3 regions of the Bacillus paranthracis genome follow, and region 1 is predicted to be linked to each of the others. Evidence: a T-box and tRNA genes for the amino acid it is inferred to sense, from the RefSeq annotation. Region 1 holds a T-box; the other regions hold tRNA genes.

Region 1 (12,349 bases):
GAGCTCAAATTGTTGAGGTTGTTAAGAAGGTTTGTGAGAATGCGAAGACAAAAGGGTTTAGCGCAAGAGATGTACAAGTATTAGCCCCGATGTATCGTGGACCGGCGGGTATTAATGTACTAAACGAAGCGTTGCAAGAAGTGTTTAATCCGAAAAGGGAAAAGAGTAAAGAAATTGCTTACGGTGATGTTGTATACCGAAGAGGCGATAAAGTCTTGCAACTTGTTAATCAGCCGGAGAGCCAAGTGTTTAATGGTGATATCGGCGAAATTGTTTCGGTGTTTTATGCGAAAGAGAACGTTGAGCAACAAGATATGATTATCGTTTCATTTGATGGAATTGAGGTAACATATACAAAACCAGATTTAAATCAAATTACACATGCCTATTGCTGTTCGATTCATAAATCACAAGGTAGTGAATTTCCGATTGTGATTATGCCGATAGTAAAAAGTTATAATCGTATGTTACGTCGTAATTTAATTTATACTGGTATTACAAGAAGTAAGAAGTTCCTTATTATTTGCGGGGAGGAAGCTGCTTTCCAGTCTGGTGTAAATCGCCTTGATGATGCAATGCGTCAAACGACTTTAGCTAGTCGATTGCAAGAATCACAAGGAGAAGTACAGATGGTAACGGTTAACGGCGAAGAAATGGACGTGGAAAACATTTCACCGTATGATTTTATGTAACAAGGTGAAATTATATAGTGAAACTTTCAAACGTATAACGTTGAAAGGATCCAGCAATGTATAAATGAATGCAGTTTGGACATAATGGCGAATAGAATCCGGGAGACTGTAAGGAGATGAACGCCATATGTTTATTTGTCCAAATTGCAAAGGAAAAGACATTGGAAAAATAGGTGTCAACCAATTTTATTGCTGGAATTGTTATATCGAATTATCGGTTTCAAAGGGGAAAATCCATACGCATCAAGTAGAAGAAGATGGTTCACTAAGCTCTCTTGATGATTTATTTGATGAGAATGAAAGAACGATCGGATAACGAAAAGGGGGATTTACTTTGAATCTACGCAATTCATTAATCGCATTAGGTGTTGGAGCGGCAGCATATCAATATGCTCGCAAACAAGATGTATTTTCAAAACGTAATATAAAAAAAGCACGTAAGATGATTAAATCTTATTTATAAGCGTAAAAAACTCCCTTCATGATAAGGGAGTTTTTTTATGCACTTGTATGCAAATATAAAAGTCCAATTTCAGAGAAGAGATAAGATAGGCCGTAACATCCAACGCCAAGCATTCCGTAATGAAATAATTGCTTCGCTTTTTCTTTTCGTGAGGAACGAATAAAGAAGCCTTTCCAAATACCAAACCCGATACAAATCCATTCAAGAATCATAAAAAGTGCAGATAATATGAGCATAAATAAAACCATTATGAGCCCTCCTGATTATAATGTTTCATGCTGCATTCTTAGGGGTGGTTGTCCTTGTTATGTTATGTATATGTACATCTTTACAAAACAGTATGGTCTGCACGAAAAGATTTTAAAACTTTTGCACATAACCTACCCTATTTATTTTCAAAATAAAGGTGGAGGAGGTTTTTCGTGTGAAGAATCTTAAAATCATTTGGATATATCGTTTAGGGTTATTGTTACTTGTTTTTCTTTGTTTGCTCGTCTTTTTAAAAATTAAGCCGCTATGGGCACCGATTATTTTTGTATGTAAAGTGGCCATTACACCGTTTCTTATTGCATGTTTCATTGCGTATTTATTGCATCCTTTAATTGAAAAAATTCATAAGGAAGGGATGCCGCGCACACTCGCTATTTTGCTCATTTACATCCTTTTCTTTGGCGGAATTGGTTATGGAATTTATAAAGGAACGCCGGTTGTGATTAAGCAATTACAAGAAATCAATGAACAATTCCCGCAGTTTACAAAAATGTATGATTCTTGGATGGATGGTGTTACAGAACAAACAGCGAATTTTCCATCATTTATTCATGAAAAGGTGAAACAAATTTTTATTGGAGTAGAGACGAAGATACAAGCGCTTTTAAATAAAGTGATGAGCACAGCTCGTGGTGTACTGGATTCGTTACTCATTATTTTCTTGATTCCGTTCATTGTATTTTACATATTAAAAGATTACGGCGAATTTTATCATATTTTTTGGAAACTAGTCCCGAGTAAGTGGCGTAGTACGGGGCAAATACTGGCGAAAGAAATAGATAAATCACTTGGAAGTTATATTCGCGGACAGTTATTCGTTTGTTTAGTATTAGGAGGAGTATCGGTTCTTTCTTTTTGGTTTATCGGTATGAAATATCCATTATTACTTGGCATCATCATCGGGATAACAGATATAATCCCATACTTTGGCCCTATTTTAGGAGCGATTCCAGCGTTGATGATTGCAGCAACGGTATCAACAAGTTTACTCATTAAAGCGGGGATTACGATTGCTATTTTGCAATTCGTAGAAAGTAACATTTTATCCCCTTATATCGTTGGTAAGTCGCTTCGCATGCATCCTGTCGTTATTATGCTTGCACTACTAGTTGGGGGAGAAGTGGCAGGAATTGTAGGGTTATTAATATCAGTTCCTGTTTTAGCGGTCATTCGTACAGTGATTGTTCATGTAAGGCCTCTTTGGAAAAAAGAAGATGTGTAATAGGAAGGCCCTCTACTTATAAAAGTAGAGGGCTTATCATTATTTAGAGAGTTGTTCGTTTATTTTTTGAACGAGAGAGCTTACATCATTTGTTTGAATATGTTTTATTTTTTTTCATTCATTATCATACATAAATACAATTTGATTGCTGAAAAGCCGCTTTTGTTCTTTTAAATTTGAAATTTTTGCGAAAGCGTACTCTTCAAATAAAGGGTTCTTACTTACATCTGGTCCATAAAAGAAGAGCCGTTTGTCTGTTAAAATTAGCAATCCTGGCCTTGCGACGGAACGATAAATAAATATGTCTAGTGAACAGGCTACGTAAAACAATATTGTTTCATCAGTCGTTAACATATTTTTAGCTTTGTTCAATAAGGTTGTCATTATAATCGCTCCTTTATTATTAATAATTTAATTATAACAAAAATAAAATATTCAGAAAATTGCGTGGGAGTAGTACAATTTATTAATACATGCATAATATATGAAAAGGCTGTTAAGAATGAATAGTAGAATAGCTATGATTAATAAGTAATTGATATAATATAAATGATTATCTAGATTGACAAACTTAAGAGAATTCTATTATATTTAGTCATATAATACATTAAATCAATGACGGAACAAGTACGTTACAGTCCATTTATAGAGAGAAGCTTCCATATGGCTGAAAGAAGCTTTAAATGAAGGGTAACAGAAAGCTAATCCTGAGAGCAGCTAATCACTGCCGTCTTGCCACGTTACGGCACCATGAGGTGATGAATTGATTCATATAGCAATCAATTCATAATTAGGGTGGTATCGCGAGTTAACTCTCGTCCCTTTTATAGGGGCGGGAGTTTTTTATATTTAAGGAGGAAAATACAATGAAACAACTAACAGGCGCACAAATTCGTCAAATGTTTTTAGACTTTTTCCAAGAAAAAGGACATGCAGTAGAACCTAGTGCATCACTAGTTCCACATGAAGATCCATCTCTTCTATGGATTAACAGTGGTGTAGCAACATTAAAAAAATATTTTGATGGACGTGTAATCCCGCAAAATCCACGTATTACAAATGCTCAAAAATCAATTCGTACAAACGATATTGAAAACGTAGGGAAAACAGCTCGTCACCATACATTCTTTGAAATGTTAGGAAACTTCTCAATCGGTGATTACTTCAAAGAAGAAGCAATTACTTGGGCTTGGGAATTTTTAACGAGCGACAAATGGATCGGATTCGATAAAGAATTACTATCAGTTACAATCCATCCAGAAGATGAAGAAGCATTCACAATTTGGAATGAGAAAATGGGCGTTCCAAAAGAGCGCATCATCCGCTTAGAAGAAAACTTCTGGGATATCGGTGAAGGACCAAGTGGACCGAATACAGAGATTTTCTATGACCGCGGAGAAGCTTACGGTAATGACTTTAGTGACCCAGAATTATATCCAGGCGGAGAAAATGAGCGTTACTTAGAAGTATGGAACCTTGTATTCTCTCAATTTAACCATAATCCAGACGGTTCATATACACCACTTCCTAAGAAAAACATCGATACAGGGATGGGTCTAGAGCGTATGACATCTATCGTTCAAGATGTGCCTACAAACTTTGACACAGACTTATTCATGCCAATGATTGGTGCAACAGAAACAATCTCTGGTGAGAAATATCGTAATGGTGACTTAGAAAAAGATATGGCGTTTAAAGTAATTGCTGACCATATCCGTACAGTAACATTCGCTGTTGGTGACGGTGCTCTTCCATCTAACGAAGGCCGTGGTTATGTATTACGTCGTTTATTACGTCGTGCGGTTCGTTATTCGAAGAAATTAAACATCAACCGTCCATTCATGTTTGAATTAGTACCGGTTGTTGGAGAAGTAATGAAAGACTTCTATCCAGAAGTACTTGAAAAGAAAGATTTCATTGCAAAAGTTGTGAAAAATGAAGAAGAGCGTTTCCACGAAACACTTCATGATGGTGAAGCAATTTTAGCTGAAGTTATCGCAAAAGCTAAAGAAGAAAAAACAACGGTTATTTCTGGAGTAGATGCGTTCCGTCTATATGACACATACGGTTTCCCAATTGAATTAACAGAAGAATATGCCGAAGAAGCTGGTATGACTGTTGATCATGAAGGTTTTGAAAATGAAATGGAAAAACAACGTGAGCGCGCACGTGCTGCTCGTCAAGATGTTGATTCTATGCAAGTTCAAGGCGGTGTCCTTGGAGAAGTGAAAGTAGCGAGCGAGTTCGTTGGTTACGGTACAGTTGCAACAGAAAGTAACGTTGTTGCACTTGTGAAAAACGGTGAATACACAGACAGCTTACAAGTTGGTGAAGAAGGACAATTAATGCTTGATGTAACACCATTCTATGCTGAGAGCGGTGGACAAATTGCAGACCGTGGTTATCTTCTTGCTGATGGCGTGAAAGTTCTTGTAAAAGACGTACAAAAAGCACCAAACGGCCAAAACTTGCACAAAGTTGTAGTTGAAGAAGGTACATTAACGAAAGATGCGGCTGTAAAAGCTATTATCGATACGAAAAACCGTAGTAGCGTTGTGAAGAACCATACAGCGACTCACTTACTACACCAAGCATTAAAAGACGTACTTGGAACACACGTTAACCAAGCAGGTTCTCTTGTAACTTCTGAACGTCTACGCTTTGACTTCTCTCACTTCGGTCAAGTACAAGCTGACGAATTAGAAAAAATTGAGCGTATTGTAAACGAGAAAATTTGGGAAAGTATTGATGTTGAGATTTCTCAAAAAGCAATCGAAGAAGCGAAAGAAATGGGCGCAATGGCATTATTCGGTGAAAAATACGGAGATGTTGTACGCGTTGTACAAGTTGGCGATTACAGCTTAGAGCTTTGCGGTGGTTGTCACGTTGATAATACAGCTTCTATCGGTATTTTCAAAATCGTTGCTGAGTCTGGTATCGGTGCAGGAACTCGTCGTATTGAAGCAGTAACTGGTAAGTCTGCATACGAATTAATGAACGATCAAGTAGGTTTATTAAAAGAAGCAGCAGGAAAAATGAAAACAAATCCGAAAGATATTTTAACAAGAGTTGATGGTCTATTTGCTGAAGTGAAACAACTGCAAAAAGAAAATGAATCTCTTGCTGCGAAATTAAGCAATATCGAAGCTGGAAACTTAACGGATTCTGTAATGACAGTTGATGGCGTGAACGTATTAGCAGCGAAAGTAAATGTTGCAGATATGAATAACTTACGTACGATGATGGATGATCTGAAGAATAAATTAGAATCTGCGGTTGTCGTATTAGCGTCTGTAAATGATGACAAAGTAAACATCTTAGCTGGCGTAACGAAAGATTTAATTAGCCAAGGTTACCATGCTGGTAAACTTGTGAAAGAAGTAGCTTCTCGTTGTGGCGGTGGCGGTGGTGGCCGTCCTGATATGGCACAAGCGGGCGGTAAAAACCCAGCGCAAGTTGAGGAAGCTTTAGCATTTGTACAAGAGTACGTTAAATCTGTTTCAAAATAAACAGATAGTAGTGTACAATGGTAGGGAGAGGAGAAGTTCTTCTCCCTATACTTACTATATAAGTGAGGTGCTTGAAATGGACGGTTTTGATAAAACAATGAAGTTTAGCATTCAAGATGAAAAACAGAGTGTCCATGTAAATGATGTACTTTTAACTGTGTATGATGCACTTCAAGAAAAAGGCTATAATCCGATTAACCAAATCGTCGGTTATTTATTAAGTGGAGACCCAGCATACATACCTCGCCATAAAGATGCACGAAGCATCATTCGCAAGCTTGAACGTGATGAATTAATTGAAGAGCTTGTGAAGTCTTACTTGAAACATCATCGTGAGGAGTAATTTATGCGGATATTAGGTTTAGATGTAGGTACAAAAACAGTCGGAGTTGCAATTAGTGACGAAATGGGCTGGACAGCGCAAGGGCTTGAAACAATCAAGATTAACGAAGAACGAGGTCAATTTGGTTTTGACCGCATTTCTGAGTTAGTAAAACAGTATGATGTGGACAAGATAGTAGTAGGTTTACCTAAAAATATGAATGGTACAATTGGCCCGCGTGGTGAAGCATGCCAACAATTTGCAGAAAACCTACGAGAGCTGTTACAATTAGACGTTGTAATGTGGGACGAGCGTTTGTCAACGATGGCAGCGGAACGTCTACTCATTTCAGCCGATGTAAGCCGTAAGAAGCGAAAGCAAGTAATTGATAAGATGGCTGCAGTCGTAATCTTACAAGGATTTTTAGATAGAAAATAAGAGGTGACCAAAATGGAAGAACGTCAAATTACAATTGTAGACGAAAAAGGTAACGAACATTTATGTGAAATTATTTTCACTTTTGATGCTGAAAAATTTGGTAAAAAATCATACGTAATCTTCTCTCCAATCGGTGAAGTAGACGAAGATGGAGACCCAATTTATGATGCAATGGCTTATGAGCAAAATGAAGAAGAGGGCGGAGTATTACTTCCAATCGAATCTGAAGAAGAGTGGGAAATGGTACAAGAAACATTTAACACTATTGCTGATGAGCAAGAAGCTGAATAATAAGTACTGAAAAGGTGGACGGTATATCGTCCGCCTTTTTTATATGTAAAATGAAAGATTTTTTGTCGAAACTGCGTAATCCTTTGTAGTATAATGAGACGGATTGTAGAAAATAAAGTATCTGTCAAAAATGATAGGTAAATGTATTGTGATTTTTCATCGTTTTGTATAGAAAGATGTACATATGGCCTACAATTGAATAAGGAGGAAGAGTTTTGGTAGAGAATCAAGTGAAAAAGAAGCGCAGACGCATTTTTTTATTTTCGATTATTGCACTGCTTTTAGTTTGTGGTTCAGTCTATGCGTATATTTCATCCGCATTAGGACCGGTTGATAGCGGGAATAAAAAAGAGATTGAAGTAGAAATTCCAAAGGGATCATCTACTAGTAAAATTGGTGAGATTTTAGAAGAAAAAGGTGCTGTGAAAAACGGTACAGTTTTTAGTTTTTATACAAAGGCTAAATCTAAAAATTTACAAGCGGGTACATATTTATTAAATCCTTCAATGAGTGCAAAAGATGTTATTGAGCAAATGTCATCTGGTAATGTACATCGTCCAGCACTTTATAAAGTGACGGTAAAAGAAGGGGCACAAGTAACTGAAATTGCAGAAACGGTTGCAAACGAATTAAAATGGAATAAAGATGATGTTGTACGTCAATTAAACGATAAAGCATTTATTCAAAAAATGCAGCAAAAGTATCCCAAGCTGTTAACGGATAAAATCTTTGATAGCAATATTAAATATCCATTAGAAGGTTATTTATATCCTGCGACGTACTCTTTCTATAAAAAAGATACAACTTTGGAAGAAATTGTTATCCAAATGCTTGAGAAAACGAATGCAATTATTGTTCAAAACGAAGCAAAAATGAAAGCGAAAAACTGGGATGTGCATCAGCTTTTAACATTGTCTTCACTTATTGAAGAAGAGGCAACAGGCTTTACAGATCGTCAAAAGATCTCTAGTGTCTTTTATAATCGTTTAGCAAAAGGTATGCCGCTTCAAACGGATCCAACGGTATTATACGCACTTGGAAAGCATAAACAACGTGTATTATACGAAGATTTAAAGATAAACTCACCGTACAATACGTACGTTGTGAAAGGATTGCCGGTGGGCCCGATTGCAAACTCTGGTAAACATTCAGTGGAAGCAGCGCTAGAGCCTGCGCAAACAGATTATTATTATTTCTTAGCTGCACCAACTGGTGAAGTGTACTATGCGAAAACATTGGAAGAGCATAATGCACTAAAGCAAAAATATATTACGAAAAAGCAGTGAAATGGGGAGGGATAGCGAAAAAGGTCGCACATCCCTCTTTTTTGTGGTAAAATATATCGGGTTAAAAACTGGCAGAAGAATCGTTTTTAATATCAAAACGGGACGTACAAGCTAAGGATAAAGCTGGCTTGTATTTTTATTGCATTCTATGTGTGAAAAGACGTCATAGAGGCACTTCTCCATGTAAATAAGGAGGACCATTATGGAGGATGCAGTTAACGAGTACCTATTATCATTTATTGATCCGAAAGATAAATTAATTCTTGAAATGGAAGACTATGCGAAAGAAAATCATGTGCCAATTATGGATCGACTTGGAATGGAATTTATGTTGCAATTTTTACGTTTAATTGGACCGAAGAGCATTTTAGAGCTAGGTACAGCAATTGGCTATTCTAGTATTCGTATGATGCAAGCTATTCCAAATTCTCGCATTGTGACAGTTGAGCGCAATCGCGATCGATATGAAAAAGCACTTGAATATATAGAACGTTCACCAGTTAAAGAACGTATTTCCGTTATTTACGGTGATGCGTTAGAAACAGGCGAGCAAGTAGAAGAACATGGAACATTTGACGTTATTTTTATTGACGCAGCAAAAGGACAATATCGTCGCTTTTTTGACTTATATGAACCGTTATTAAATCCTGGTGGCGTAATTATTTCAGATAATGTTATGTACCATGGCCTTGTAACGACGAAAGAGAAAATTGAAAACAGACGTACACGTGGTTTAATCCGTCGTATTAAGACGTACAATGAATGGCTTATGAACCATGAAGGATATGATACAACGATTTTCCCAATTGGTGATGGAGTAGCTGTTAGTAAAAAGAAAGGGTGACCAAGGTATGAAGAAACCAGAATTGTTAGTAACACCAAAAGCAGTGGCGGATATCGAACCTCTTGCGAAAGCAGGAGCAGATGCGGTAATGATCGGTGAGCAAAAGTTTGGTTTACGTTTAGCAGGGGAATTTTCACGTGAAGATGTGAAACAAGCTGTGAAGATTGCACATGAAAATGGTGTAAAAGTATACGTAGCAATGAACGCTATGTTCCACAACGATAAAGTAGAAGAATTAACAGACTATGTTGCATTTTTAAACGAAGTACATGTAGATGCAATTGTTTTCGGAGATCCAGCAGTATTAATGGCGGTTCGCGAAGTAGCGCCAAATATGCAATTGCACTGGAATACAGAAACAACAGCAACAAACTGGTTTACTTGTAACTACTGGGGACAAAGAGGAGCAAAACGTGCTGTATTAGCTCGCGAGCTTAGCTTAGATGAAATTGTTGAATTAAAAGAAAATGCTGAAGTGGAACTTGAAGTGCAAATTCACGGTATGACTTGTATGTTCCAGTCGAAGCGTTCGTTAGTAGGAAACTACTTTGAGTATCAAGGACGTCATCTTGACATTGAAAAGAAAAAATATGAAGAGAATATGTTCTTATATGACCCAGAGCGTAACAATAAATATCCAATTTATGAAGATGAAAATGGTACTCACATTATGAGTCCAAATGATATTTGTTTCATCGATGAGTTAGAAGAGCTAATTGATGCTGAAATTGATAGCTTAAAAGTTGATGGTGTACTAAAAAGCTCTGCATACATTATTGAGGTAACGAAGAAATATCGTAAAGCAATTGATTTATGTGTAGAAGATCGTGATGCGTATTACGACGTGAAAGACGACTTATATAAAGAGATAGAAGAAATGCAACCGGTGAATCGTCCGTTAGATACAGGATTCTTCTTTAAAGAGACGGTTTACTAAACGAGGAGGGTGTAGGAAATGACTGTACAAGAAATTTCACGAGTGATCGATGGCAAACGCGTTATTGTGAAGAAACCTGAACTGTTAATCCCTGCGGGTAACTTAGAAAAATTAAAAGTAGCTATCCATTACGGGGCAGATGCTGTATATTTAGGTGGACAAGAATTTGGTCTTCGTTCGAATGCAGGTAACTTTACACTGGAAGAAATGGCAGAAGGTGTGGAATTTGCAAAGAAATATGGAGCAAAAATATATGTAACAACAAATATCTTTGCACATAATGAAAATATGGACGGGCTAGAGGAATATTTAAAAGGGATTGAAAAAGCTGGCGTAACGGGAATTATCGTTGCTGATCCGCTTATCATTGAGACTTGTAAACGTGTAGCGCCTTCTGTTGAGGTGCATTTAAGCACACAGCAATCACTATCCAACTGGAAAGCAGCACAGTATTGGAAAGAAGAAGGTTTACATCGTCTTGTATTAGCTCGTGAAGCAAGCTATGAAGAAATGAAAGAGATTAAAGAAAAAGTGGATATTGAAATTGAAGCATTCGTCCATGGTGCAATGTGTATCGCATATTCAGGAAGATGTACGCTAAGTAACCATATGACAGCGCGTGACTCTAACCGTGGTGGTTGTTGTCAATCTTGTCGCTGGGACTATGATTTAGTTCAAACAGTATCACAACATAAAGATGCAAAAGAGCTTCCTCTATTTCAAGAAGAAGATGCTCACTTTGCAATGAGTCCAAAAGACTTAAATTTAATTTTATCAATTCCGAAAATGATTGAAATTGGAATTGATAGCTTAAAAGTTGAAGGACGTATGAAATCAATCCATTACGTAGCTACTGTAGCGACAGTATACCGTAAAGTAATTGATGCATATTGTGCGGATCCTGATAACTTTGAGTTTAAACAAGAATGGTTAGATGAGCTTGATAAATGTGCAAATCGTGATACAGCTCCTGCATTCTTTGAAGGGGTTCCAGGACATCAAGAGCAAATGTTTGGAAATCATAGTAAGAAAACAACGTATGATTTCGCTGGTTTAGTGTTAGATTATAATGAAGAAACGGGCATCGTAACGATTGAGCAACGTAATCATTTCAAACCAGGACATGAAGTGGAGTTCTTTGGACCAGAAATAGAAAACTTTACGCAGACGGTGGAGAAAATTTGGGATGAGGATGGAAACGAATTAGATGCAGCGAGACATCCGTTGCAGATCGTGAAATTCAAAGTGGATCAACCAGTGTATGTGAATAATATGATGCGCAAAAGCATACTTCAATAAGAAAGAGTGATAGTCGAATGGGGACGAATAAGCCTGTTGTAATTGGAATTGCTGGTGGTTCAGGGTCAGGTAAGACAAGTGTAACGAAAGCGATTTTTGACCATTTTAAAGGTCATTCCATTTTAATCTTAGAGCAAGATTATTATTACAAAGATCAAAGCCATTTACCAATGGAAGAACGTTTAAAAACAAATTATGATCATCCATTAGCGTTTGATAATGATTTGTTAATTGAACATTTGCAGCAGTTGCTTGCATATAAACAAGTAGAGAAACCTGTATATGACTATACATTGCATACGCGTTCAGATGAAATTATTCCAGTTGAGCCGAAAGATGTAATCATTTTAGAAGGAATTCTTATTTTAGAAGACCCACGTCTTTGTGAGTTAATGGACATTAAGTTATTCGTTGATACAGATGCTGACCTTCGTATCCTGCGCCGCATGCAGCGTGATATTAAAGAACGTGGTCGTACGATGGATTCAGTTATTGATCAATATGTAAATGTTGTACGTCCAATGCACAATCAATTTATTGAGCCTTCTAAGAAATTTGCGGATATTATTATCCCTGAAGGTGGACAAAACCACGTTGCAATTGATATTATGGTTACAAAAATTGCAACAATTCTTGAACAAAAAGTAAATTTGTAATAGCATAGTAAAAGATATACGGTAGGAAGGGATTTTTTCCCTTCCTATCGAATACAATGAAACATGCAACCTCATCTATATATAGGTGAGGGCATATTTATATCAACTTTCCATACATAT
Region 2 (12,349 bases), 510 kb from region 1:
GTCAGACCGGAAGGACTGGTGGAGTGCTTAGAAGTGAGAATGCCGGTATGAGTAGCGAAAGACGGGTGAGAATCCCGTCCACCGAATGCCTAAGGTTTCCTGAGGAAGGCTCGTCCGCTCAGGGTTAGTCAGGACCTAAGCCGAGGCCGACAGGCGTAGGCGATGGACAACAGGTTGATATTCCTGTACCACCTCTTTATCGTTTGAGCAATGGAGGGACGCAGAAGGATAGAAGAAGCGTGCGATTGGTTGTGCACGTCCAAGCAGTTAGGCTGATAAGTAGGCAAATCCGCTTATCGTAAAGGCTGAGCTGTGATGGGGAAGCTCCTTATGGAGCGAAGTCTTTGATTCCCCGCTGCCAAGAAAAGCTTCTAGCGAGATAAAAGGTGCCTGTACCGCAAACCGACACAGGTAGGCGAGGAGAGAATCCTAAGGTGTGCGAGAGAACTCTGGTTAAGGAACTCGGCAAAATGACCCCGTAACTTCGGGAGAAGGGGTGCTTTCTTAACGGAAAGCCGCAGTGAATAGGCCCAAGCGACTGTTTAGCAAAAACACAGCTCTCTGCGAAGCCGTAAGGCGAAGTATAGGGGGTGACACCTGCCCGGTGCTGGAAGGTTAAGGAGAGGGGTTAGCGTAAGCGAAGCTCTGAACTGAAGCCCCAGTAAACGGCGGCCGTAACTATAACGGTCCTAAGGTAGCGAAATTCCTTGTCGGGTAAGTTCCGACCCGCACGAAAGGTGTAACGATTTGGGCACTGTCTCAACCAGAGACTCGGTGAAATTATAGTACCTGTGAAGATGCAGGTTACCCGCGACAGGACGGAAAGACCCCGTGGAGCTTTACTGTAGCCTGATATTGAATTTTGGTACAGTTTGTACAGGATAGGCGGGAGCCTTTGAAACCGGAGCGCTAGCTTCGGTGGAGGCGCTGGTGGGATACCGCCCTGACTGTATTGAAATTCTAACCTACGGGTCTTATCGACCCGGGAGACAGTGTCAGGTGGGCAGTTTGACTGGGGCGGTCGCCTCCTAAAGTGTAACGGAGGCGCCCAAAGGTTCCCTCAGAATGGTTGGAAATCATTCGTAGAGTGCAAAGGCATAAGGGAGCTTGACTGCGAGACCTACAAGTCGAGCAGGGACGAAAGTCGGGCTTAGTGATCCGGTGGTTCCGCATGGAAGGGCCATCGCTCAACGGATAAAAGCTACCCCGGGGATAACAGGCTTATCTCCCCCAAGAGTCCACATCGACGGGGAGGTTTGGCACCTCGATGTCGGCTCATCGCATCCTGGGGCTGTAGTCGGTCCCAAGGGTTGGGCTGTTCGCCCATTAAAGCGGTACGCGAGCTGGGTTCAGAACGTCGTGAGACAGTTCGGTCCCTATCCGTCGTGGGCGTAGGAAATTTGAGAGGAGCTGTCCTTAGTACGAGAGGACCGGGATGGACGCACCGCTGGTGTACCAGTTGTTCTGCCAAGGGCATAGCTGGGTAGCTATGTGCGGAAGGGATAAGTGCTGAAAGCATCTAAGCATGAAGCCCCCCTCAAGATGAGATTTCCCATAGCGTAAGCTAGTAAGATCCCTGAAAGATGATCAGGTTGATAGGTTCGAGGTGGAAGCATGGTGACATGTGGAGCTGACGAATACTAATAGATCGAGGACTTAACCATATAATATGAAGCAATGTTATCTAGTTTTGAAAGAATATAAAAAAACTTGTTGACTTTCAAAGTTAAATGAGTTACAATAATTCTTGTCTTAAATGAATACAGTCTGGTAATGATGGCAGAGAGGTCACACCCGTTCCCATACCGAACACGGAAGTTAAGCTCTCTAGCGCCGATGGTAGTTGGGACCTTGTCCCTGTGAGAGTAGGACGTTGCCAGGCAAATGGAGGATTAGCTCAGCTGGGAGAGCACCTGCCTTACAAGCAGGGGGTCGGCGGTTCGATCCCGTCATCCTCCACCATTTAGCCGACTTAGCTCAATTGGTAGAGCAACTGACTTGTAATCAGTAGGTTGGGGGTTCAAGTCCTCTAGTCGGCACCAGAAATCATGGCGGTTGTGGCGAAGTGGTTAACGCACCGGATTGTGGCTCCGGCATTCGTGGGTTCGATTCCCATCAGTCGCCCCATTTTTCTTAAATAAATTAATATGCGGGTGTGGCGGAATTGGCAGACGCACCAGACTTAGGATCTGGCGCCTTTGGCGTGGGGGTTCGACTCCCTTCACCCGCACTTTTAATTAAATAACTCATACATGTCTTGCGGAAGTAGTTCAGTGGTAGAATACAACCTTGCCAAGGTTGGGGTCGCGGGTTCGAATCCCGTCTTCCGCTCCAATTTTCAATATGACATGCCGGGGTGGCGGAACAGGCAGACGCACAGGACTTAAAATCCTGCGGTGGGTGACCACCGTGCGGGTTCGACCCCCGCCCTCGGCACCATATGCGCCCGTAGCTCAATTGGATAGAGCGTTTGACTACGGATCAAGAGGTTAGGGGTTCGACTCCTCTCGGGCGCGCTTTTATTAACGGGAAGTGGCTCAGCTTGGTAGAGCACCTGGTTTGGGACCAGGGGGTCGCAGGTTCAAATCCTGTCTTCCCGATATTCCCAAAAAACATGGGGCCTTAGCTCAGCTGGGAGAGCGCCTGCCTTGCACGCAGGAGGTCAGCGGTTCGATCCCGCTAGGCTCCACTTATTTTAATATCATTTATGGCGGTGTAGCTCAGCTGGCTAGAGCGTACGGTTCATACCCGTGAGGTCGGGGGTTCGATCCCCTCCGCCGCTACCATAAAGGACCTTTAGCTCAGCTGGTTAGAGCAGACGGCTCATAACCGTCCGGTCGTAGGTTCGAGTCCTACAAGGTCCACCATTAGAAGTTTATATCTCGGAGGTATACCCAAGTTCGGCTGAAGGGATCGGTCTTGAAAACCGACAGGCGGCGAGAGTCGCGCGGGGGTTCGAATCCCTCTACCTCCTCCATTTTTTCTTAATTAAATATTTTATCGTCGCGGGGTGGAGCAGTCTGGTAGCTCGTCGGGCTCATAACCCGAAGGTCGCAGGTTCAAATCCTGTCCCCGCAACCAAGGTCCCGTGGTGTAGTGGTTAACATGCCTGCCTGTCACGCAGGAGATCGCCGGTTCGACCCCGGTCGGGACCGCCATTTTTACATAAAGGCTCGGTAGCTCAGTCGGTAGAGCAGAGGACTGAAAATCCTCGTGTCGGCGGTTCGATTCCGTCCCGAGCCACCATTTTGAAGTCGCAAGCCGGCTTAGCTCAATTGGTAGAGCAACTGACTTGTAATCAGTAGGTTGGGGGTTCAAGTCCTCTAGCCGGCACCACTTTCAAAATGAGCCATTAGCTCAGTTGGTAGAGCATCTGACTTTTAATCAGAGGGTCGAAGGTTCGAGTCCTTCATGGCTCACCATTTACAATTTAATGCGGGTGTAGTTTAGTGGTAAAACAAGAGCCTTCCAAGCTCTGGTCGAGAGTTCGATTCTCTTCACCCGCTTTTCAATTATGGGCCTATAGCTCAGCTGGTTAGAGCGCACGCCTGATAAGCGTGAGGTCGATGGTTCGAGTCCATTTAGGCCCACCATAATTGTTCCGCAGTAGCTCAGTGGTAGAGCTATCGGCTGTTAACCGATCGGTCGTAGGTTCGAGTCCTACCTGCGGAGCCATATTTATAGAGAAGTACCCAAGTGGCTCAAGGGGCTCCCCTGCTAAGGGAGTAGATCGCGAACGCGGTGCGAGGGTTCGAATCCCTTCTTCTCTGCCAGTAATTGGCCCGTTGGTCAAGTGGTTAAGACACCGCCCTTTCACGGCGGTAACACGGGTTCGAATCCCGTACGGGTCATATTAAAAGAGATAGCATAATCTGCTATCTCTTTTTTGTTGTGTAAAAGTGATACTCAAGGTCATTAACGAAATGGCACTTAGAAATATATCATAGCTGGGAAGATCCTAAGGAATTAGTTGTAGAGTTATTAGATACAGTTGAATAATAAAATCGAAATACGGGTTGTTCAAATAAAGCATGCTGCATTAGGAACTACCGCGGAAAATAAATAATATATAGAAGAAGCTGTCTCTCAGTAGGTAATCTACTGAAGACAGCTTTTTTATGTTGTCATTATTGTCGAGTTTTGTCGGTAAGTCGATATTCCTTGTCGAATCGCCGATATAATTTGATTTACGATCGATATATTATAAAAATCGTTGATATATTTAAATAATCGTCGATATAATTTCACTTACCGATAAAACGGAACTATTTCACGTTCACAATCTAAAGAAAACGCCTCCATTGAAATGGATTCCACACCTATTCTAATAACTTTACACTCTATGTGAAAAAGTTCACAAATAGGTCATAATTTGTGAAGTAATTCACAATAATACGTGCTACAATATGAATGTAAAGAAGTTAAACAACATTAAATTAGTATTTTAATTAATTACTTAAACAATCATAAAAAAATATATGTGAACAATAGAGAGGGGAAATTACCATGAAAAAAGGTATCAATCGTGTAGTATTAGTAGGAACAGGAGCTGTAGGTTGTAGTTACGCTTACTCAATGATCAACCAAGGTGTAGCTGAAGAATTCGTATTAGTAGATGTTAATGAAGCAAAAGCAGAAGGGGAAGCAATGGACTTAAGCCATGCGGTACCATTCTCTCCATCACCAACAAAAGTTTGGAGCGGTAGCTATGCAGATTGTAAAGATGCAGATTTAGTAGTTATCACTGCTGGATTACCACAAAAGCCAGGTGAAACTCGTTTAGACTTAGTTGAGAAAAATACAAAGATCTTTAAACAAATCGTTCGCGGTATTATGGATAGCGGATTCGATGGAATCTTCTTAATCGCAACTAACCCAGTTGATATTTTAACTTACGTAACTTGGAAAGAATCTGGTCTACCAAAAGAGCGTGTAATTGGTTCTGGTACTACTTTAGACTCTGCTCGTTTCCGTTACATGTTAGGTGACTACTTAGATGTAGATCCACGTAACGTTCATGCTTACATCGTTGGTGAACACGGTGACACTGAACTTCCAGTATGGAGTCACGCTACTATCGGTGTACAAAAACTAGAAACAATCTTAGCTAACAACGAACAGTACAAACAAGAAGACTTAGACAAAATCTTCGAAAACGTACGTGATGCAGCTTACCATATCATCGAGCGTAAAGGTGCAACTTATTACGGAATCGGTATGTCACTACTTCGTGTAACTAAAGCAATCTTAAACAACGAGAACAGCGTATTAACTGTATCTGCATACCTTGAAGGTCAATACGGTGAGAAAGATGCTTACGTAGGTGTTCCAGCTGTAATTAACCGTGAAGGTGTACGTGAAATCGTAGAGCTTGAGTTAAATGAGGATGAAAAAGCGAAATTTGCTCATTCTGTAAAAGTATTAAAAGAAACAATGGCACCAGTACTATAATAATAATTGCTAAATAATCCAGAAGTGGGGAACTACTTCTTACTTCTGGATTTATATATAATTTAATATAAATTCCTTTTCCGGTTTCCCTTGTATATCCCCAATATACCCCTTTTGCTGGATCAGGGTCGTTTATAGAAAAGAGCACTCTACTTTGGGTAGAGTGCTCTTTATTATTATCATTTTTTAGGCGTTAATCCTAATTTCTTTAAAATATCTGCCAGTGTACCGCTTTTTGATTTTTCAACAGGTGTTTGTGATTTAGATGCATCGGGACCTTTTTTCAAGAAGTTCTTTTCAACGAAGCGAATATCTTTTTCGTCAACAATACCATCTTTATTTAGGTCACCGTCTTTCACAGATACTCCTTTTTTACCATAGTTGCTAGCGATAATTTCAGCATCTTTTATATCAATTACTTTATCGCCATTTACATCACCTGCAAGGTTTTCATCAAGGCGTGCATAATAATATTGGCCAAGTAGCTTACCGTCTTTTTCAGTACCAAGTTTCGTTGTTAGTCGGCTTGTTAAATGCCCTGGTACTTCTACATATAAGTTATAGTCGCGTTTATTAACAGGAAGTCCATTTAGTTTGAAGTATCCGTATTTGTCTAGTGAGCCTTCAAACTTATGACGGTAAGAATCAGTTGCATATACTTTTACGCCAAGCTTTGTATAATCGAATTTCTCATCTAAATAGCCACGTTCATTTAAGAATGCACCAGGTTTAATATTTCCTTCTACTAGTGAGTTTAAAGACATAACTGAGAATGTTTGATCTTGAAGGACACGCATTCTATTTGGCTCTGATTCACCTTGTTTCCAGTAAGCGAACACTGATAAATCTAATTGAGCATTTGCTTCATAAAATTCATCATTTTCTACCTTAAAAGTTATATCAATGAACGGGAAGTCACCATCTAATCCAGCGAAGTTTTTATCATCAATAGCCCCGCCTACTGTAACAGAACCTTCTTCTAGTTTTGATTCATTTATTTTTGCGGTTACCCCTTTTTCAGAAAGGAGTTTTTCAAAAGCAGGATTCAATTTCACATTTGCAAATTTGAAGTTCTTCTCTAGGAATTGTACGTTAAATGCCCCAGCAACGAATTGTTTTACGTGTTTCGCGTTTAGGGTTACTGTGAACTCGTCCCCTTTATATACTTCTTTTTTATCATAACTAGCCTTTGCATATTGAGCTCCTTGCGGGATAAACCAATAATTATTTACACCGCTTGGATAGTCAGGACCTGCAGTTGCATAATCGAAAATATATACGCCTGTGTTCATTGGACCTTCCACTTTAAAGGATTCAGGAGTAATGCCAACTTTAAAGTCTCCGTTTGCATTAATAGGTAAAAACTTATGCAAGTATGGAGAATAGTCATAATACATAACGCCATTCGCTTCTTGCGTAATGTTTAATCCTTTTCCTTTTAAGTAGTCAACGTTTGAATCATACACATTTCCTTTAATCCATAACGCTTTTTTACCATCTTCTACTGTGTAATTTTCTTCATTTAATTCATAAATACCAGGTTTTAATCCAGTTAATTTTACTTCTGGCGGTGTATTATCAATTACGACATAATCACCTTTCACACGTGCTTTTCCAGCTTTATCATAGCCAACAAACTCAATTGTGTAGTCTCCTTCTGGTAAGTTGATTTTCTCATCACCAATTGGTTTTGCAGGATCATTTGTAAAAGGATACACTTTTCCGTTAAAGAAGGATTCTAAGTAGTAATACACATCCGTTTTTAGGCCACTCGTGTTTAATGTTCCAATGAAGCCGAGTGCTTTATTTGTTTTCGAATCTTTCACGATAAGGTCTAACGTTTCAAGTTCGCTATTTAATTGGAATGCCCCGTGAACATATGATTCACCATATGGATTAAACTTTGATGTATCAGTTGAAATTGCTTTTCTTGATAATATGGCATTTTCAATACCAGGCTCTGATACACGAATAGAGAACGGAATTTGATACGTTTCTTCTTTATTTTTCGTATTTGTAATATGAATATATCCTTCATATCGGCCTTGTTTTACACCGGCTGGAACATTAATTTTTGCTTCAATTTCATCTGATTTACCAGCATCAAGTGTAAAAGTTTCTGGAACAGAAACTTTTACACCGTTTGCGATAGCATCGTTAATAGCAGAAGATGCTGGTGTATAAGAAATTTCTGTTTTAAATTCTTTTTTCTCTTGTTTATTATGGTTTTCCACTTTTATATTTCGTTTTTGTTCAAGAGCTTCACTGTCTTTTTGATAGAACTTCCCGAATGCAATGGATCCGGTTTCTTCTGGTACTTCAATTACTTCATCATTTACAACTGTTTTTGTTGTATCTAGCACTTTAAAACTTGTTTCCGTATGAACGGCGTTGTATGCATCTACTCGTCCAGCTCCAACTTCATATACGGAATACTTTTCTTTTAAATCATCAGCTGTGTTCATAAGAGACGCCTTTACATCGAATGGAGAGTATTCTGGGTGTTCTTGTAAAATAAGAGCAGCAACGCCCGCGATATGAGGAGAAGCCATGGATGTTCCTTGCATACGCTCATAGGAAACGTCATAGTTTTCGCCCTCTTGTGGGTCGTTAATATATTCAGGTATTGTTGAAAGTACAGCAACACCAGGCGCTGTAATATCAGGTTTAATATCATCATTTGATGTAACAGGGCCGCGTGAGCTAAAGTCTGCAAGATGATCGCCTTCTGTTTGAATGTAACTAAGTTCGCCAAAGCTAAAGGATGTATTACCTTGTTCGATTTGAGCTTTTAGTTTTTCACCGTCTTCTTTCGTTAGGCGGAATGCTGGAATGTATTTTGTACTTTCGCCAACGTAGAAAGGAATTTCTCCGTCTACATTGTTATAAATAATAACGGCTTTTGCACCTGCTTGTTTTGCATTCGCAATTTTTTCATCAAATGACAGTGTACCGCGTGCAACGAGAGCGATTTTTCCTTTTACATCTTTTTTACTAAACTCGTCAGGCGTACCAATTCCTACAGATTCAATAGGTAAAGTTTGTCCCTTGAAATCTTCTATTTTATCAGTGAAGTTTTTGCCGAATAAAATTAGGTTAGGAAATTGTAATTGTCCAGCATGACCTGATAGTTTCGGTAAGGAAATAGAGCTATCACTTGCGCCGACCGTAATTGCAAATGGAGAAGCACCTGGTGATCCGAGTGTCGCTGGATTTGGACCAGAGTTTCCAGCAGCAACGACTGTAACAACACCAGAAAGCATCGCGTTATTGACAGCGATAGACGTAGGATCAAGCGGATTGTTGCTATCGTCACCTAACGATAAGTTAATAACGTTCATACCGTCAGAAATAGATTTATCGATTGCAGCAATAATACCTGAACTAGCTCCACTTCCGTATGGACCGAGTACACGATAGTTATACAGTTCAATGTCAGGTGCAACACCTTTTACTGCGGAATCTGATTTGTTTTTCTTTTGAGCAGAAACGATACCTGCTACGTGAGTGCCGTGGGCTGTGTAGAAGGAAGAGCCACGATCATCAAATTCAGGAGCGCCAGATTGTTGCCATTCTGTATAAGTTGTTTCCATCGGATCTGCATCGTTATTAATAAAGTCCCAACCTTTTACGGAGTTTGGATCTATCCTGCTAGAGTCTTCGCCAGGTTTTGCGCGATAGCCCTTATACACGTCTTTTAGGTCAGGATGATTGTAATCAATACCTGTATCTAATACACCAACTTTAATTCCTTTTCCAGTAATGCCCTCGCTATGTAACTTATCGACCCCAATTTGCGGAATGCTATCTGTTAGTTTTTGAGGTGCTTTTTGCTCTGCTTGTTTTGGTAAATTTAGTTTCACTTCATAATCTTTCCAAATACGCTTTACAACGCCAATTCGTAACAATTCTTCTACTGTATTTGCAGGTAATGTCAGCGCAACCCCATTTATGGCATGTTTATAAGAACGTTTAATTTGTACTGACTGGAAATTCCCTGACTTTACTGATGGGCTAAATTGATAAAGGCGTTTTAGTCCTTTTTGAAATTCCTCATGCTCTTGATCAATACGCGCTTTTATATTTTCAGGAGCAGCTTGTAATCCTTTTTCTTTTTGTTTTAATTCATTAATCTTTACTGGAGCTGTTTGAAATTCTACAATGATATTTACTGGTTCAGAACTACTTGTATTAATATCTGGCGAGATAGTAAAACCAGGGTTGGCATCTAACGTTTGTAATGCCTGACGCTGTTCTTTAGAAAGTTTTGATAGTAAAGACTGGGCGTTTGAAGAGTCAATTTGATTAATAGGATTTTCAGCAAGTACATTGAACGGAAGGGCAGTTGAAAGCAGAACGCCAGCCGTGACAATTCCGGTAACAAAACGATTTTTCTTTTTCATGTATAAGCCTCCGATAATTTATATTTTAAAATTTATTTCTCCGTGCCTGGTGTTTGCTCTGCATGGAATGTCCAGTTTAGCTGTAAGGAATCACCCTGGAATTTATTTTGATCTTGTTCGTTGTCTTCGAAGGAGAAGAGCACGTGTAAATAATCTGTTTCACCAGATTTAATACCGTCTATTAAGTTATGACGTTCTAGAGAAGTAGCCACATCTTCAGGTTTCATAGTTTTTAATTCTGATAGTTTTGTTTCCCACAAAATTTCATGATCATCGTTTGGATTAGATGGCTTTCCATCATTCACTAAAAATTTGACGATGATGTGATCGCCTAAATCTTCACCATCATTATTTTTTTTTGCATCTGTAACTTCATAGGATGTTTCAAGTGCTACTTTTGCAATATCCAATGACCCTTTATTTTCAAGCGTGAAATTTTTTTCAATAAAGTCACCTGGCTTTAAATCTTTCACATCAACGATTACACTTGGATTAATAGAAAGGTCTAGTGTTCCAGCTTGAAATGAGTTACTAGATGTTTCCGAATCACTGAAGTAGGCGAATACACCGCCGAATGTAAGGGATAAGCCAAGCGTTGCTGTGACAACTCCTATTCCAACCTTTTGTTTTAATGACATAAGAAAGCCCCCCTAATTAAATTTTTATAGCGACTGTTCGTAACAAGGATAAATAAGTAAACATAGTAGTCCGCTATGAATTGTAGTTACGAAAAGTCGGTGTTCTTTATTGAGAACAAGTATATGCTTATCAATTTTCCATTTCAATACAATTGTGACGAAAAATGTTGAGAAACATTTTTTTATGACAGATTATTTTGTTGCGATTTTAAGTGGAAAATAGGATGAAAAAGAGGGTGAAGCTAATAAAATAGAGGTTGAGAAATAAATAGTAAGATGAAAGGCTAGTGAAAAATGAAGCGTTTTCAATGAATATTCGTCAAAATTCGATATTTTATATAGAAATGTGAAAAAAATTCAACATTTTTAAGAAAAAAACGTATATTTTTTATAAATGAACAAGGATATTTCAGTTTTTCGCAGAATTGGTAAAGTATAAAAAATTCTGTCATCTTAGTGAGGTGAGCATATTGAGTGTAATAAATTGTGAAGAAGTGAAACGAGATGAGTTTCATACAGAAAAGTACTATGAAAGTTATAACATCTTTGGCGCACATATTGTGACGGAAGATGAGATGCGAGGTGTACGATTTACAGTATGGGCTCCTCATGCGAAAGCAATGAGTGTTGTTGGAGATTTTAATGAATGGGATTATGAGCAACATAAGATGCTGCAAGTGACAGAAGAGGGAATTTGGTCCCTATTTATACCGCATATAGAAGAAAGAGAAATATATAAATATGCGATTGAAACGATGGCTGGTGATGTCATTCTTAAGGCAGATCCGTATGCTGTGTATGCAGAAGTAAGACCGAATACGGCATCTGTAGTTTTTGATATAAAGGGATACGAATGGAATGATAAAAACTGGAGTCGTAAGAAAAAGAAAAAATCGGTTTATAAAGAAGCGATGACAGTTTATGAATTACATTTCGGTTCTTGGAAAAAGAAAGAAGATGGAACACTGTACTCTTACAGGGAAATGGCAGAAGAACTCATTCCTTATGTGGTGGAACATCAATTTACACATATTGAAATTATGCCGCTTGTTGAGCATCCATATGATCGTTCTTGGGGATATCAAGGAACGGGATATTATGCAGCAACGAGTAGATTCGGCACACCACATGATTTGATGCATTTTGTCGATGAATGTCATAAATATGGAATCGGTGTCATTTTAGATTGGGTGCCGGGGCATTTTTGTAAAGATGCTCACGGTTTATATTTGTTTGATGGGACACCGACTTATGAATATAAAGATAAAGATGTGCAAGAAAATCCAGTATGGGGAACTGTCAACTTTGATTTAGGAAAGAGGGAAGTACGTAATTTCTTAATTTCAAATGCTTTATTTTGGATGAGATATTTCCATATTGATGGTTTCAGGGTAGATGCAGTTGCGAACATGCTGTACTGGAATAAAGAAGGACAAGAGCAAAGTAATGAGCACGCTGTTTCATTTTTACGAGAGTTAAATGAAGCTGTGTTTGCAGAGGATGAAGATTTTCTTATGACAGCAGAGGATTCAACAGCTTGGCCACTTGTAACAGCTCCAACGTATGAAGGTGGGCTTGGATTCAATTACAAATGGAATATGGGCTGGATGAATGACGTGCTGAAATATATGGAATGTGCGCCAGAGTATAGAAAATATATTCATGATAAAATGACGTTCTCTTTACTATATGCTTACTCTGAAAATTTCATATTACCGCTTTCTCATGATGAAGTCGTTCATGGGAAAAAGTCGTTATTAAATAAAATGCCAGGAGACTACTGGGATAAGTTTGCTCAACTTCGTTTATTATATGGATATTTCTTTACTCACCCAGGAAAGAAATTACTTTTCATGG
Region 3 (6,620 bases), 1.9 Mb from region 1:
TAATGGCTGGTATAAAGTATCTGTTAATAATAAAGTAGGTTACGTACAAAAAGATTCTATTCTACTAAAAAACAAACTTCAATCTAATAATCAATATATCGTCAATGCCAATGCATTAAACGTTCGTTCTGAACCTAATTTAGAATCTTCAATTTTAGATGTATTACCAAATGGGAAATTCATTACTATTCAAGAAGAACAAGGTGAATGGTATAAAATTTTACATAATGGCAAAACAGGTTACGTACAAAAGGCATTCGTATCTAATGGTTCACAGCCTTTAGTAAAAGGCATCACAGTTCAAAATAATACGAAATACACAGTTGCAACACCTAAACTTAATGTGCGTAGCAACGCTAGTACAAGTAGCGCACTACTTGGTTCATTACAAAATGGTACACAATTACAAGTAGTGGAAACTGTAGGAACTTGGTATAAAATTCGTTTTGGCACAGGATACGGATATGTGGCAAAGCATTATGTAGTGCAAAATCAAACGCAATCACAAGCTCAAACGACTCAACCTACTTCCATTCCAGCCGTTTTCAAATTCCCTACTCAAGGAAAAATTAGCTCAACATTTGATATGCGCTGGGAACAAATGCATTATGGTATAGATATCGCAGCTCAGGGTAATGTCTCTATCCAGGCTGCTGCGGCAGGTAAAGTCGTGAAATCATATTATTCAGCTAGCTATGGCAATGTTGTGTTCATCGCCCATCAAATAAACGGGAAATTATATACAACAGTCTATGCTCACATGAAAGATCGCACTGTACAAGCTGGTGATCAAGTACAAGCTGGACAATTAGTAGGTCATATGGGAAACACAGGTCATTCATACGGGCAACATCTTCATTTTGAATTACACAATGGAGAATGGAATTTTGAAAAAACAAATGCAGTAAACCCACTGCCATATTTAGTTAGGTAAATTGTATGCCACGCAATATCAATATACCTCTCTTAATTGAATACTTAGCCTTTTTAGGCCTAATCTGTTGCTTAGTAATTTATAATACAAATACTGTATTTTTATCTATTATCATTGCTTTTGTTGCTTTAGAAATTATGATGGAAGCTTTTCAAGTTCAACTAAAACAAAAAATTGCCCATATTTATAATGCCATTTTTCTATTAAGTGCTTTAATAACAAATATTATTAGTAATAGTTTTTATTTATCTACCGTATTTCCCGTATTTTTTATGGCTGTTTTATTATTCATAGCTAGATACATTCATGTCCCTAATAACAAAAAACACGAACAAGAAGCTTAGAAAGAGGAGACACTGTGTACCAATCTTTCAAAGATAATCCGATAAAATATATATTGAATTTATATAAAAAAACAAATACTTTTTTTGGTATACAAGGAAGCTATACGGCACAATTTCTCCTTTATGGAATGTTATTTCTCGTCTTAATTACATTCTCCTTGCTTTACTAATAAAAAAAGGATCTCACAATTGAGATCCTTTTTAATTTATATAGAAAGTGCTCTTTATCCACAAGCATATTTTTCATAAATAAAGCTAAGATTATATTTTTTCTCTAAGCTCATTCTTTGTTCATCATCACACCAATAGAACAGAATATCATGAATCGTTGCATAACGCTTATTTTTAAGAAACAGTTTAAAGAAAGATGGTAAACAGTCATGTAATTGTATAAATATATAATTGCGTAATATTTCTTCTTTATATTTAATGCCCTTACAAATATACAATAATTCTTCACAATAATATGCATGTTGTGGAACTTGGATCATTTCAAAAAATGGCACATATGATAATAATTTTCCAATAAAATGATCATATCGATCCATTATTCCTATCGTCATATGCTCCATCATATCTTTCATTACATATAAATAATCATCTACATGAGTAGTCTTGAGTGGGTCTAATCGATCTGAAATTTGAGAAAGTACAGCCCTTTGGCAAGCTAACACCGCTTGACTAGGTCCATAATATGATAGAAAGTCTGTACACTTACGATACTTTCGTAATAAATCATATGTATATAAGTCATAAACAAAAGTATTACAATACATCGCTAAACTCATCATATCACTATTTAATTGCTCTTTTGATAGTGACTTAGCTCTCTTACACATATAAAAAAATGTAAATTCTAATACTTCTTTATGGGATAATAAATGTTTACAGTCTGTTATACATTTCTCATTAAATTTAACTCTATCCCAAATTTCTACATCTCCATCAGTTAATTCACCAATACGATATTTAATTATTAAATAGTTTAAAGCAACCGCCTGCGTCAAAAGATCCCACGTTTCATATTCCAATGAAGTATGAACAAACTCAGCTAGCCCTTGAGTTACCATAAAAGTATTCGCTTCTTCATACCAACCAATTTCTTGGCATAAGCGAAGAATACGTACTAAAGTTGGAATTTCGTCTTTATGAAATTGCGGTAAATTCTTTGCTTTATTCATTCCATATACGATAAATGCCGCTAAATTTTCTTCTTTATAAAATTCTTTTTCTTTCCACACTAATATAGTTCGTTCTTTCCCTTCACCTTTTGGATGACAAGGTACAAGCAAAGAAAATAATTCAGCGAAATTATTTGGTTCTATATATGTATCTGTAACCAAATTCCAATTTGGATCGCGCTGTACAGCCTTCATATAATTCCCCTTCCCTTTTATCTACATAGGAAATATTAATCCATTATCACATCATTAACAATGAATATTGTTATATTCGAAATCAATCATAATACTTATATCTATCAGTATATCATTTTTTCTCTTATTTATAATTAGGAATGACAAATTTAAATAAACTGTCGAAATTACTAACTGTATACTTATTATATAATGGCTCAGATACATCATGCTAACATATTAGCTTAACCCTATATACTAGAATAATGTATCTGATTTTTATACGTAACGTATTACACTAATTAAAGTCTCACTTCATTCCGTATGCTCTGATATTTCACTTAAAGCAAATCCCGCTTGATCATCTGCCGATTCTTTTATAGCTAAATCTCCTAGTGCTAACATCCCAACGAGTTGACCACTCTCAACTACTGGCAATCGTCTAATTTGATACTGTGCCATTAACTCTGTAGCCTTTTCAATAGGATCATCTGGAGAAACTGAAACAATGTTTTTTGTCATTACATTTGTAATTTTATTAGATCCAGGATGTTTTTCAGCAATCCCTCGAACAACTAAATCTCGGTCCGTAACAAGACCAACAACTTGTTCATTTTCAACAACCGGGATCAATCCAATCGATTCTTCTTTCATCTTTACAGCAGCTTCATATACATTGTCTAACGGTGTACACTGTACAATATGAGTGCTCATCAAGTCTCTCACTCGTGTCATTTGTATCTCCTCCTTTTTATACATACCATAGCTTTTCCTAAATCCCTTTATTTATTTCAGGAAAATCAGTTGATAAAGGAGAATGAACGCACAATAAAAAAGAGTCAGCAATATGCTGACTCTTTTTTTATGACCCGTACGGGATTCGAACCCGTGTTACCGCCGTGAAAGGGCGGTGTCTTAACCACTTGACCAACGGGCCATGGCTCCGCAGGTAGGACTCGAACCTACGACCGATCGGTTAACAGCCGATAGCTCTACCACTGAGCTACTGCGGAATAATATATGGTGGGCCTAAATGGACTCGAACCATCGACCTCACGCTTATCAGGCGTGCGCTCTAACCAGCTGAGCTATAGGCCCATATACTTTACAGGGGCAGTAGGAATCGAACCCACACTGGAGGTTTTGGAGACCTCAGTTCTACCTTTAAACTATGCCCCTAAAGGATGCCGACTAGAGGACTTGAACCCCCAACCTACTGATTACAAGTCAGTTGCTCTACCAATTGAGCTAAGTCGGCATAAAAAAATGGTGGCTCGGGACGGAATCGAACCGCCGACACGAGGATTTTCAGTCCTCTGCTCTACCGACTGAGCTACCGAGCCAAACATAAATGGCGGTCCCGACCGGGGTCGAACCGGCGATCTCCTGCGTGACAGGCAGGCATGTTAACCACTACACCACGGGACCATTTGGTTGCGGGGACAGGATTTGAACCTGCGACCTTCGGGTTATGAGCCCGACGAGCTACCGTGCTGCTCCACCCCGCGATGATAAAATATTTACTTTATAAAAAATGGAGGAGGTAGAGGGATTCGAACCCCCGCGCGACTCTCGCCGCCTGTCGGTTTTCAAGACCGATCCCTTCAGCCGAACTTGGGTATACCTCCATGAAGGAAAAAATATTTTATTATTTATGTCTAAACCATTTTAAAAGAAAATGGAGGAGGTAGAGGGATTCGAACCCCCGCGCGATTCTCACCGCCTGTCGGTTTTCAAGACCGATCCCTTCAGCCGAACTTGGGTATACCTCCGAGACATATAATAAATAAAGTGGAGCCTAGCGGGATCGAACCGCTGACCTCCTGCGTGCAAGGCAGGCGCTCTCCCAGCTGAGCTAAGGCCCCATGTTTTTGGGAATATCGGGAAGACAGGATTTGAACCTGCGACCCCCTGGTCCCAAACCAGGTGCTCTACCAAGCTGAGCCACTTCCCGTTATTAAAAGCGCGCCCGAGAGGAGTCGAACCCCTAACCTCTTGATCCGTAGTCAAACGCTCTATCCAATTGAGCTACGGGCGCATATGGTGCCGAGGGCGGGGGTCGAACCCGCACGGTGGTCACCCACCGCAGGATTTTAAGTCCTGTGCGTCTGCCTGTTCCGCCACCCCGGCATGTCATATTGAAAATTGGAGCGGAAGACGGGATTCGAACCCGCGACCCCAACCTTGGCAAGGTTGTATTCTACCACTGAACTACTTCCGCAAGACATGTATGAGTTATTTTATTAAAAGTGCGGGTGAAGGGAGTCGAACCCCCACGCCAAAGGCGCTAGATCCTAAGTCTAGTGCGTCTGCCAATTCCGCCACACCCGCATATTTTGTTAAAATGGTGAGCCATGAAGGACTCGAACCTTCGACCCTCTGATTAAAAGTCAGATGCTCTACCAACTGAGCTAATGGCTCTTAATGGCTGGGCTAGCTGGATTCGAACCAGCGCATGACGGAGTCAAAGTCCGTTGCCTTACCGCTTGGCTATAGCCCATTAATTAAGAATGGTGGAGGGGGGCAGATTCGAACTGCCGAACCCGAAGGAGCGGATTTACAGTCCGCCGCGTTTAGCCACTTCGCTACCCCTCCGACATATATGGTGGAGGATGACGGGATCGAACCGCCGACCCCCTGCTTGTAAGGCAGGTGCTCTCCCAGCTGAGCTAATCCTCCATTTTGCCTGGCAACGTCCTACTCTCACAGGGACAAGGTCCCAACTACCATCGGCGCTAGAGAGCTTAACTTCCGTGTTCGGTATGGGAACGGGTGTGACCTCTCTGCCATCATTACCAGACTCTATTCATTTAAGACAAGAATCATTATAACTTATTTAACTTTAAAAGTCAACAAGTTTTTTATATTCTTTCAAAACTAGATAACATTGCTTCATATTATATGGTTAAGTCCTCGATCTATTAGTATTCGTCAGCTCCACATGTCACCATGCTTCCACCTCGAACCTATCAACCTGATCATCTTTCAGGGATCTTACTAGCTTACGCTATGGGAAATCTCATCTTGAGGGGGGCTTCATGCTTAGATGCTTTCAGCACTTATCCCTTCCGCACATAGCTACCCAGCTATGCCCTTGGCAGAACAACTGGTACACCAGCGGTGCGTCCATCCCGGTCCTCTCGTACTAAGGACAGCTCCTCTCAAATTTCCTACGCCCACGACGGATAGGGACCGAACTGTCTCACGACGTTCTGAACCCAGCTCGCGTACCGCTTTAATGGGCGAACAGCCCAACCCTTGGGACCGACTACAGCCCCAGGATGCGATGAGCCGACATCGAGGTGCCAAACCTCCCCGTCGATGTGGACTCTTGGGGGAGATAAGCCTGTTATCCCCGGGGTAGCTTTTATCCGTTGAGCGATGGCCCTTCCATGCGGAACCACCGGATCACTAAGCCCGACTTTCGTCCCTGCTCGACTTGTAGGTCTCGCAGTCAAGCTCCCTTATGCCTTTGCACTCTACGAATGATTTCCAACCATTCTGAGGGAACCTTTGGGCGCCTCCGTTACACTTTAGGAGGCGACCGCCCCAGTCAAACTGCCCACCTGACACTGTCTCCCGGGTCGATAAGACCCGTAGGTTAGAATTTCAATACAGTCAGGGCGGTATCCCACCAGCGCCTCCACCGAAGCTAGCGCTCCGGTTTCAAAGGCTCCCGCCTATCCTGTACAAACTGTACCAAAATTCAATATCAGGCTACAGTAAAGCTCCACGGGGTCTTTCCGTCCTGTCGCGGGTAACCTGCATCTTCACAGGTACTATAATTTCACCGAGTCTCTGGTTGAGACAGTGCCCAAATCGTTACACCTTTCGTGCGGGTCGGAACTTACCCGACAAGGAATTTCGCTACCTTAGGACCGTTATAGTTACGGCCGCCGTTTACTGGGGCTTCAGTTCAGAGCTTCGCTTACGCTAACCCCTCTCCTTAACCTTCCAGCACCGGGCAGGTGTCACCCCCTATACTTC

What was found. A T-box is a leader RNA that pairs with one kind of tRNA and senses whether it is charged. The one in region 1 lies ahead of alaS (alanine--tRNA ligase), so its partner is inferred to be a tRNA-Ala.
Region 2: it encodes a tRNA-Ala, which carries the amino acid that the T-box ahead of alaS (alanine--tRNA ligase) is inferred to sense. The anticodon was not compared.
Region 3: it encodes a tRNA-Ala, which carries the amino acid that the T-box ahead of alaS (alanine--tRNA ligase) is inferred to sense. The anticodon was not compared.

What each region holds. Positions count from the first base shown of each region.
Region 1 covers NZ_CP101135.1:4,109,505-4,121,853, reverse strand. The annotation lists gene recD2 (SF1B family DNA helicase RecD2) at 1-692, shown strand, start outside; gene NLJ82_RS21355 (YrzR-like zinc ribbon domain) at 820-1,008, shown strand; gene NLJ82_RS21350 (YrzQ family protein) at 1,027-1,155, shown strand; gene NLJ82_RS21345 (hypothetical protein) at 1,191-1,403, opposite strand; gene NLJ82_RS21340 (AI-2E family transporter) at 1,580-2,647, shown strand; partial or broken gene NLJ82_RS21335 (PH domain-containing protein) at 2,687-3,031, opposite strand; T-box leader at 3,254-3,473, shown strand; gene alaS (alanine--tRNA ligase) at 3,514-6,156, shown strand; gene NLJ82_RS21325 (IreB family regulatory phosphoprotein) at 6,233-6,499, shown strand; gene ruvX (Holliday junction resolvase RuvX) at 6,503-6,916, shown strand; gene NLJ82_RS21315 (DUF1292 domain-containing protein) at 6,929-7,207, shown strand; gene mltG (endolytic transglycosylase MltG) at 7,423-8,493, shown strand; gene NLJ82_RS21305 (O-methyltransferase) at 8,696-9,337, shown strand; gene NLJ82_RS21300 (peptidase U32 family protein) at 9,345-10,274, shown strand; gene NLJ82_RS21295 (peptidase U32 family protein) at 10,293-11,573, shown strand; gene udk (uridine kinase) at 11,591-12,229, shown strand.
Region 2 covers NZ_CP101135.1:4,616,978-4,629,326, reverse strand. The annotation lists rRNA gene NLJ82_RS24040 (23S ribosomal RNA) at 1-1,664, shown strand, start outside; rRNA gene rrf (5S ribosomal RNA) at 1,767-1,882, shown strand; tRNA gene NLJ82_RS24030 (tRNA-Val) at 1,887-1,962, shown strand; tRNA gene NLJ82_RS24025 (tRNA-Thr) at 1,967-2,042, shown strand; tRNA gene NLJ82_RS24020 (tRNA-His) at 2,052-2,127, shown strand; tRNA gene NLJ82_RS24015 (tRNA-Leu) at 2,150-2,230, shown strand; tRNA gene NLJ82_RS24010 (tRNA-Gly) at 2,260-2,334, shown strand; tRNA gene NLJ82_RS24005 (tRNA-Leu) at 2,351-2,439, shown strand; tRNA gene NLJ82_RS24000 (tRNA-Arg) at 2,443-2,516, shown strand; tRNA gene NLJ82_RS23995 (tRNA-Pro) at 2,527-2,600, shown strand; tRNA gene NLJ82_RS23990 (tRNA-Ala) at 2,617-2,689, shown strand; tRNA gene NLJ82_RS23985 (tRNA-Met) at 2,710-2,786, shown strand; tRNA gene NLJ82_RS23980 (tRNA-Ile) at 2,791-2,867, shown strand; tRNA gene NLJ82_RS23975 (tRNA-Ser) at 2,885-2,977, shown strand; tRNA gene NLJ82_RS23970 (tRNA-Met) at 3,005-3,081, shown strand; tRNA gene NLJ82_RS23965 (tRNA-Asp) at 3,083-3,158, shown strand; tRNA gene NLJ82_RS23960 (tRNA-Phe) at 3,171-3,246, shown strand; tRNA gene NLJ82_RS23955 (tRNA-Thr) at 3,261-3,336, shown strand; tRNA gene NLJ82_RS23950 (tRNA-Lys) at 3,347-3,422, shown strand; tRNA gene NLJ82_RS23945 (tRNA-Gly) at 3,436-3,506, shown strand; tRNA gene NLJ82_RS23940 (tRNA-Ile) at 3,517-3,593, shown strand; tRNA gene NLJ82_RS23935 (tRNA-Asn) at 3,601-3,675, shown strand; tRNA gene NLJ82_RS23930 (tRNA-Ser) at 3,683-3,773, shown strand; tRNA gene NLJ82_RS23925 (tRNA-Glu) at 3,780-3,851, shown strand; gene NLJ82_RS23920 (L-lactate dehydrogenase) at 4,507-5,451, shown strand; gene NLJ82_RS23915 (S8 family serine peptidase) at 5,631-9,854, opposite strand; gene NLJ82_RS23910 (CalY family protein) at 9,887-10,492, opposite strand; gene glgB (1,4-alpha-glucan branching protein GlgB) at 10,963-12,349, shown strand, end outside.
Region 3 covers NZ_CP101135.1:780,030-786,649, reverse strand. The annotation lists gene NLJ82_RS03965 (SH3 domain-containing protein) at 1-934, shown strand, start outside; gene NLJ82_RS03960 (hypothetical protein) at 940-1,278, shown strand; gene NLJ82_RS03955 (DUF3965 domain-containing protein) at 1,503-2,654, opposite strand; gene NLJ82_RS03950 (CBS domain-containing protein) at 2,949-3,368, opposite strand; tRNA gene NLJ82_RS03945 (tRNA-Glu) at 3,499-3,570, opposite strand; tRNA gene NLJ82_RS03940 (tRNA-Asn) at 3,572-3,646, opposite strand; tRNA gene NLJ82_RS03935 (tRNA-Ile) at 3,655-3,731, opposite strand; tRNA gene NLJ82_RS03930 (tRNA-Trp) at 3,742-3,812, opposite strand; tRNA gene NLJ82_RS03925 (tRNA-Thr) at 3,819-3,891, opposite strand; tRNA gene NLJ82_RS03920 (tRNA-Phe) at 3,901-3,976, opposite strand; tRNA gene NLJ82_RS03915 (tRNA-Asp) at 3,986-4,061, opposite strand; tRNA gene NLJ82_RS03910 (tRNA-Met) at 4,065-4,141, opposite strand; tRNA gene NLJ82_RS03905 (tRNA-Ser) at 4,169-4,261, opposite strand; tRNA gene NLJ82_RS03900 (tRNA-Ser) at 4,313-4,405, opposite strand; tRNA gene NLJ82_RS03895 (tRNA-Ala) at 4,426-4,498, opposite strand; tRNA gene NLJ82_RS03890 (tRNA-Pro) at 4,514-4,587, opposite strand; tRNA gene NLJ82_RS03885 (tRNA-Arg) at 4,598-4,671, opposite strand; tRNA gene NLJ82_RS03880 (tRNA-Leu) at 4,675-4,763, opposite strand; tRNA gene NLJ82_RS03875 (tRNA-Gly) at 4,780-4,854, opposite strand; tRNA gene NLJ82_RS03870 (tRNA-Leu) at 4,884-4,964, opposite strand; tRNA gene NLJ82_RS03865 (tRNA-Lys) at 4,979-5,054, opposite strand; tRNA gene NLJ82_RS03860 (tRNA-Gln) at 5,059-5,133, opposite strand; tRNA gene NLJ82_RS03855 (tRNA-Tyr) at 5,145-5,228, opposite strand; tRNA gene NLJ82_RS03850 (tRNA-Val) at 5,237-5,312, opposite strand; rRNA gene rrf (5S ribosomal RNA) at 5,318-5,433, opposite strand; rRNA gene NLJ82_RS03840 (23S ribosomal RNA) at 5,535-6,620, opposite strand, start outside.